3 regions of the Oceanobacillus sp. FSL K6-0118 genome follow, and region 1 is predicted to be linked to each of the others. Evidence: riboswitches for the same ligand, from Rfam matches in the RefSeq annotation. Region 1 holds a riboswitch; each other region holds the start of a gene.
The links. A riboswitch is a leader RNA that binds a small molecule or an ion and turns the genes downstream of it on or off. The one in region 1 is predicted to bind cobalamin.
Positions count from the first base shown of each region.

Region 2: another riboswitch for cobalamin. It lies ahead of MHI02_RS04975 (ABC transporter substrate-binding protein); the one in region 1 lies ahead of MHI02_RS17955 (hypothetical protein).
Region 3: another riboswitch for cobalamin. It lies ahead of MHI02_RS00190 (ribonucleoside-diphosphate reductase subunit alpha); the one in region 1 lies ahead of MHI02_RS17955 (hypothetical protein).

Region 1 covers NZ_JBBOVR010000003.1:35,256-37,533, forward strand. Annotated here, with positions in the region: gene mmgD (citrate synthase) at 1-902, opposite strand, end outside; gene MHI02_RS17955 (hypothetical protein) at 886-1,167, opposite strand; cobalamin riboswitch at 1,293-1,503, opposite strand; gene MHI02_RS17960 (IS1634 family transposase) at 1,736-2,278, shown strand, end outside.
Region 2 covers NZ_JBBOVR010000001.1:958,298-960,575, forward strand. Annotated here, with positions in the region: gene MHI02_RS04970 (purine/pyrimidine permease) at 1-149, opposite strand, end outside; cobalamin riboswitch at 562-757, shown strand; gene MHI02_RS04975 (ABC transporter substrate-binding protein) at 1,002-1,982, shown strand; gene MHI02_RS04980 (FecCD family ABC transporter permease) at 1,942-2,278, shown strand, end outside.
Region 3 covers NZ_JBBOVR010000001.1:46,298-48,575, reverse strand. Annotated here, with positions in the region: gene MHI02_RS00195 (ABC transporter ATP-binding protein) at 1-648, shown strand, start outside; cobalamin riboswitch at 906-1,097, shown strand; gene MHI02_RS00190 (ribonucleoside-diphosphate reductase subunit alpha) at 1,217-2,278, shown strand, end outside.

The DNA.
Region 1 (2,278 bases):
TTTTCTCCAGCTTCACACATTTCTAACAATAAAAAATCACCTTTTTTCTCACAGAGTTGCTTTAAAGATTCCTTCATAATAGATGCCCGTGGATCCATTTTCTTCATATATACACGATGTCCAAACCCCATAATCTTTTCCTTCCGTTCCAACTTACCCATTAGCATTTTTTCAAATCCAGCGACTGTTTTAGCTTCTAGCAACATATGCATCACAGCCTCATTCGCTCCCCCGTGCAAATTCCCTTTTAGTGATGCAACTGCACCAGTTAAGGATCCGTATAAGTCGGATTGTGTGGAAGCTATGACTCTCGCTGTAAATGTTGAATTTGGCATTTCGTGCTCACTATATAAAAGTAGGGATCGATCAAAAATTTCCATTTCTTGTTCTGATGGCACTTTTCCGGTTATCATATATAAAAAATTCGCACTATACGGTAGATCTTTACGTGGGGAAATGGGCTCATCGTTAGTTAGAATTCTATAGCTATTTACGGTAATGGTCGGAAGCTTTGCTAATAGTTCATAGGCCCGGTTTTTATTCACTTCTATAGAACGATCATCCATGTTCTTATCAATGCCGGCTAAAATAGATAAACCAGTCCTCAATCCATCCATCGGGTGTAACCGCTTAGGCAATAAAGAAAAAACATCGTTTACAAAAGTAGGAACATGGTATTCAGCCTTCAGCTTTTCTTCCATTTCACTTTTTTCTTCTAAATTAGGTAATTTACCTTCTAAAAGCAGATGCGCAACATCCAAATAATCATATCGCTGCGACAATTCAATAAGATCATAGCCTCTTAAGATGATTTTTTCTTGTTCTGTATCAAGCAAAGAAATCGCTGTTTCTGCTGCAATAACCCCTTCAAGGCCTGGAACAAAGTCAATATTCGTTTTCATCAAACTCCCCCTCTTGTCCTAGTAAATCTTTTCGTACATTGTCGAAAGCCCTTTCAAAATTAAGTAAATAAGCCTCCTCTTTCTCTTTATTTTCTGCGTAAGCACGAATCTCTTGTTTTATTTGTGAATAACACACTTGCAATGTAGATGCTTGATCAACAACTAAATTATTCATCATGATTTCCTTTAACCTTTTAATAAAATAACTAACGGTCCCATACATTGGGTTTTCCTCCAAGTGTTCCGATTTTATTTCAGAAAACAAAAAACAACTCCCTATAGAAGTTGTTAGCATGCATAAACACATAAAAAGCGGATTAAGATGAAGCATGATAACAATGGCTATCATGTCAACCCAGTCGCATCTAACACCTCCTATCCTCGTAGGTTTGGATGTTGCTAGAATAGGCAGGTCTCCTGGCTCATGGTCATCACTTTTCGAACCTTCCCATTTTCATATGAATGAAAACAGTGGTATATAATCGAATCGCTCCCATACACAGTTGCGGGACAGCATCGGATTTTAACCGATTTCCCTTTTAAGCAATAAAAAGATTGCATTAAAAAAGTATTTTATTGCACCTATTCCTTAAACCTATTGAATTAGTCCAAGTATAACATCGTCGCTTTAATATTTCAATAATTACATAAATTTTGTATATTCCAAGAGCCCAGAATAACGGACTCCGGGAGTTTGACACCCTTAAATAAAAAAAACGCGCAAAAGCCTTGGTACGGCTTTATTTTTTTGTCAAATTTTTCATAATTTTATTGCGTAACATTTCGTAATATACTATAATTAAGGTAACATTAGCTGCTTTGGGGGTAATTTTATGCGTATTAAAGTGAGTCGTTCTAAAAATTCCAAGTCTTATTTTGTAATTAAAGATATTTATCGGGGCAATAAAAGGACAACCAAAGTTGTTGAAGCCTTGGGAAATGACAAAGAAATTTTAGAAAAGCATCCTGGTGTGGATCCCTATACCTGGGCAAAAGAATACGCTAAAAAGTTAACACTGGAAGAAAAGGAACGAAACTATAAAATCGTCACCAAATACAGTCCTGCCAAGCAAATACCATTGAATAAACAGACGCTATTTAATGCTGGTTACCTCTTTTTACAATCTATTTACCATGGGTTAAAACTGGATAAAATTTGCCAGAAGATATCTCAGGAGTATGAATTCAAATATGATCTGAATGAAATACTTTCGCGCCTTCTTTATTTACGGATTCTACATCCGACCTCTAAAAAAGGAACGTTTGAACATTCGAAAGACTTACTTGAACCTGCACATTTTCAGTCACATCAAATTTATCGGGCACTTGGTGTCCTCGCCGAGCAATCAGATTACATAGAGGAAATGGTGTATAAA
Region 2 (2,278 bases), on a different contig from region 1:
AAGGAACGCTGCATTAACCCAGATACTTCGATAAAATCCATCTGGTAAATGGCTCCAATTACAATGGGCATAGCAACAGAGCTTGCAAGTAAGAAAACGAACCATTGAACGGTTTCCATGGTTGTGCTTGCAAAGTTAGATTTATTCAATTCAAACACTCCTATTTCTGTAAAGAAACTATTAATAGTAATATTTTATCATTAGTTTTCTATATTTGGAGAAAAAAGTATACGAACCATTTGATTCACGTTCCAAAATTAATCTTAATATGTCATAATTCTGCATGATTTGCTATAAAAAGAGTATGCTTTGTTTTCATTTTGCGTATTTAGTAGTATGATAAAATAGTAATGGAAAATTATATACGAAATGGAATTAGGTGTCTAATATAGACTGAAAGTGAGTGTTCAAAAAGGGAGATGAAAAGGACCGAGGTCGGCTAACTGCGCAACGTCCTTTTGCAACGCCGATACTAGCACGTCCTGTGCGTCGCAGTTCGAGGCGGTGTAGCTTTCGTTACCGGAACGTATGCAGTAAATACGTGAGGAACGGAAAAGCAAGCATTCATGCGAAATGCGAAGTGTCATTTTCACCGGACTTTTTGAACAACCTCTTAAAAGGGAAGTTGGTGCAAACCCAACGCGGTCCCGCCACTGTAAATGGGAGCGAACTACAAATACCACTATACGTTATGTATGGGAAGGTGTAGTAAGCAATGATCATGAGCCAGGATACCTGCCTAATTCAACGCACTAGTACCTACGAGGATGGGAGGAAGGTGGTGACAGGATTATACTATCTGGAATTATCTGCATCTTTACGTTCATCTGTAGAGATGTTTTTTGTTTTACAAAAGTATTTAGCAGTTAGGAAAGCATAAAAATCTTTTCCATCTGGGGATCCGATTACTCGCCCCACCGTAAAGATTTTCATGAGTGCAACTAAGGCATTCATCCAAAAGTATGGAGAATGCCAAGTTTTCTAAGGGGGATTTGTAAAGAATGAAAAAGTTAATGTCGCTTTTATTTTTAATGTTTTTCGCAATTGGAATGATTGCTGGTTGTGGTAGTGAAGAACCAAAGGATGCAAACACTGATAATAATGCTGAAAATACAGAACAAGCGGAACAAGCAGGAGATCAAGCATTCCCAGTAACCATTACGGATGCAACAGACCAAGAAGTAACGATTGAGAAAGAGCCTGAAAAAATCGTTTCTCTAATTCCAAGTAATACAGAAATTGCCTTTGCATTAGGCTTAGGTGATAAGGTAGTTGGAGTATCTGACAACGATAATTATCCGGAAGAAGTTGCGGATATTGAAAAAATTGGTGGAATGGAATTTAATATTGAAAAAATTATATCTTTAGAGCCTGATTTAGTATTAGCACATGCTTCTAGTATGGGAAGTTCTGAAGAGGGATTTCAACAATTAAGAGATTCTGGTATCCCAGTTCTTGTTGTAAATGATGCAACAAATTTCAATCAAGTATATGATACGATTCAAATGATTGGTCAAGTAACTGGTACCGAGGAAGAAGCGGAAACAATCATAACCGATATGAAGAATGAATTTGATGATATTCAAGCAAAAGCAGAAGAAGTGGCAGATAAGAAATCTGTTATTTTTGAAATTTCCCCTGCGCCAGAAATTTATGTAGGTGGAAAAAATACATTTATGGATGAGATATTAGCCACAATAAATGCAGATAACGCTATAGAGGAGGAAGGTTGGCCTAAAGTAGATGAAGAAACATTGTTAGGCTATAATCCTGATGTCATCATTACGACGTATGGTGAGTATACAGAAGATGCTATAGACCAAGTGAAGGAAAGAAAAGGTTGGGAAGATGTCACTGCAGTTAAGGAAGACCAAGTATTTGATGTCCAAACTGATCTTGTAAGTCGTCCAGGCCCAAGACTTGTTGAAGGAGTTAAAGAAGTTGCGAAAGCAGTTTACCCTGAAATATTTAGCGAAGAATAAGATTCTTGCCTATACATTAGCAACTATATTTACGATTCTTTCTTTATTATTGGGGATATCTATCGGTACGGTTTCTGTACCAATAGTAGACATCGTTCAAATTATTGGTGCAGAAATCTTTCATTATTCTATTGATCATATTGACCCGATGTATCAAAGTATTGTATTAAATATTCGATTGCCAAGAGTCATCTTAGCAGGACTTGTTGGGGCGGCACTAGCCATTGCTGGTGCTGCCTTTCAAGGTCTACTTAGAAACCCATTAGCAGATCCTTATACATTAGGGGTTTCTTCAG
Region 3 (2,278 bases), on a different contig from region 1:
AATATCATTTCTGGTGTACTAATCCCTGATGTTGGAGACGTACTGATTAATGAGAAACAGGTGGTAGATTTGCCTGAATATAAGCGTTCTAAATATATTGGTCGTGTCTTTCAGGATCCTATGGCCGGAACAGCACCATCTATGACGATAGAAGAGAATTTGGCGATGGCGTATTCTCGTATAAGAAAGAGAAAACTTAAATTAGGTGTTACAAAACAGCGAAAAGAGATGTTTAGAGATTATTTGAAGACTCTAAACTTAGGTCTAGAAAATCGATTAACTGCAAAAGTTGGATTACTTTCAGGTGGGGAAAGACAGGCATTATCCTTATTAATGTCTACCTTTACACAGCCAGATATTCTTCTTTTAGATGAGCACACAGCTGCTCTAGACCCGTCACGTGCAGAATTAATTACAAGTTTGACAGAAAAGGTTGTCAAAGAATCCGGATTAACAACATTAATGATTACCCATAATATGCAACAAGCATTGGATTTAGGAAATCGATTAATTATGATGGATAAAGGGCAAATTATTTTCGATGTTCGTGGGAAAGAAAAGCAAAATCTTACTATCGAAAATCTTCTGCACGAATTCCAACGCATTCGTGGCGAACAATTTGGTAGTGATCGTGCGGTGTTAAACTAGTATCAAATCTATTAAAATAAAAGGCACAAGGGCATTTTGAAATGCTTTTGTGCCTTTTTATCCCACTTCAAGCCTCTATGGGAGATTAACTGCCGTAAAGGTCCGATAAGTGTGGCTAACCATCAGTGGGGGATGAAGGAAAAAGCCCCCACTGATGGAAGTCTTCTTTATGTATTTTTTGTATTGCTTTCTATTAAACTCTATGATATGTTTGATTCATCAATATATTGTACATAACAGCAAAAGAAAATACTATATATAGTGAATAGACGAATGGTGACTGTAGTCTTAATAGGGAATCTAGTGTAAATCTAGAACTGCCCCCGCAACTGTAAGTGTTACGAAAGAGAAACCCACTGTATTAACAGGCATTAAAGACTGTGATATGGGAAGGGCTCTAGTAGGTTTGATACACAAGTCAGGATACCTGCCATTTTTCTTTAGTTTCAAATCCCCGGGGTGAGGGATGGTGAAATGATAGATTGGTACATACTTTCTGTCGTTTATAACCGTTCATGCATCCTCAGGTGAACGGCTTTTTTGCGTTTAATATATAAGGAGGGCTAAGATGATTGGAGAAATGGTCAAAGAAAGCGAAAAGTTAAATAAGGTGATAGAAAAGGCGGCAAAAGGTCTATCCTTAGACATAGGCTTATTCATAGAAAAAGTAGAGACAAGTCTTAACCATTATCAAGAATATGAAAAAGGATTAGATTTTCTAATAAAAAAGGCGCTAGAAGAAATAGATGAGGCAAACCCAGATTGGTCCTTTTTTGCCGCAAGACTTTATTTACAAAGATTATATAAACAGGCAGCAATAAACCGAAATTACGACGATAAAAATAAAAAATACGGATCATTTCTTAAACTAATAAAGAGTTTAACGGATAAAGGTATATATTCCAGTCATTTCCTGGGAAAGTATACGGAAGATGAAATTAATTATTTTGGGGATTTAATAGACCCAGATAAGGATATGAATTTTACATACTTAGGGATTTATACTTTAGCTACTAGATATTTGGCTACAGATTTTGAGAAGAATACACATGAGCTACCACAAGAACGCTGGATGATTATTGCGATGCATTTAATGCAAAATGAAGATAAATCAAGACGGACGCAACTAGTAGAAGAGGCATACTGGGCACTAAGTAATTTGTATATGACAGTAGCAACCCCAACGCTAGCAAATGCCGGCAAAACCCATGGTCAGCTATCTAGTTGTTTCATTGATACAGTCGATGACAGCCTTCAGTCCATTTATGATAGTAATACAGACATTGCTAGGTTATCTAAAAATGGCGGTGGAATCGGGGTTTACATGGGTAAAATTCGTTCCAGAGGTAGTGATATAAAAGGTTTTAAGGGGATGTCCAGTGGAGTAATTCCATGGATTAAACAGTTAAATAATACAGCTGTAAGTGTTGATCAGTTAGGAACGAGGAAAGGCGCAATCGCAGTATATTTAGATGTATGGCATCGAGATATTGAGGCATTTTTAGATCTTAAGTTAAATAATGGCGACGATCGAATGCGTGCTCATGATATTTTTACCGGAGTTTGTCTACCTGATTACTTTATGGAACAAGTAGATAAGAGAGGGGAATGGTATTTATTTGATCCGCAT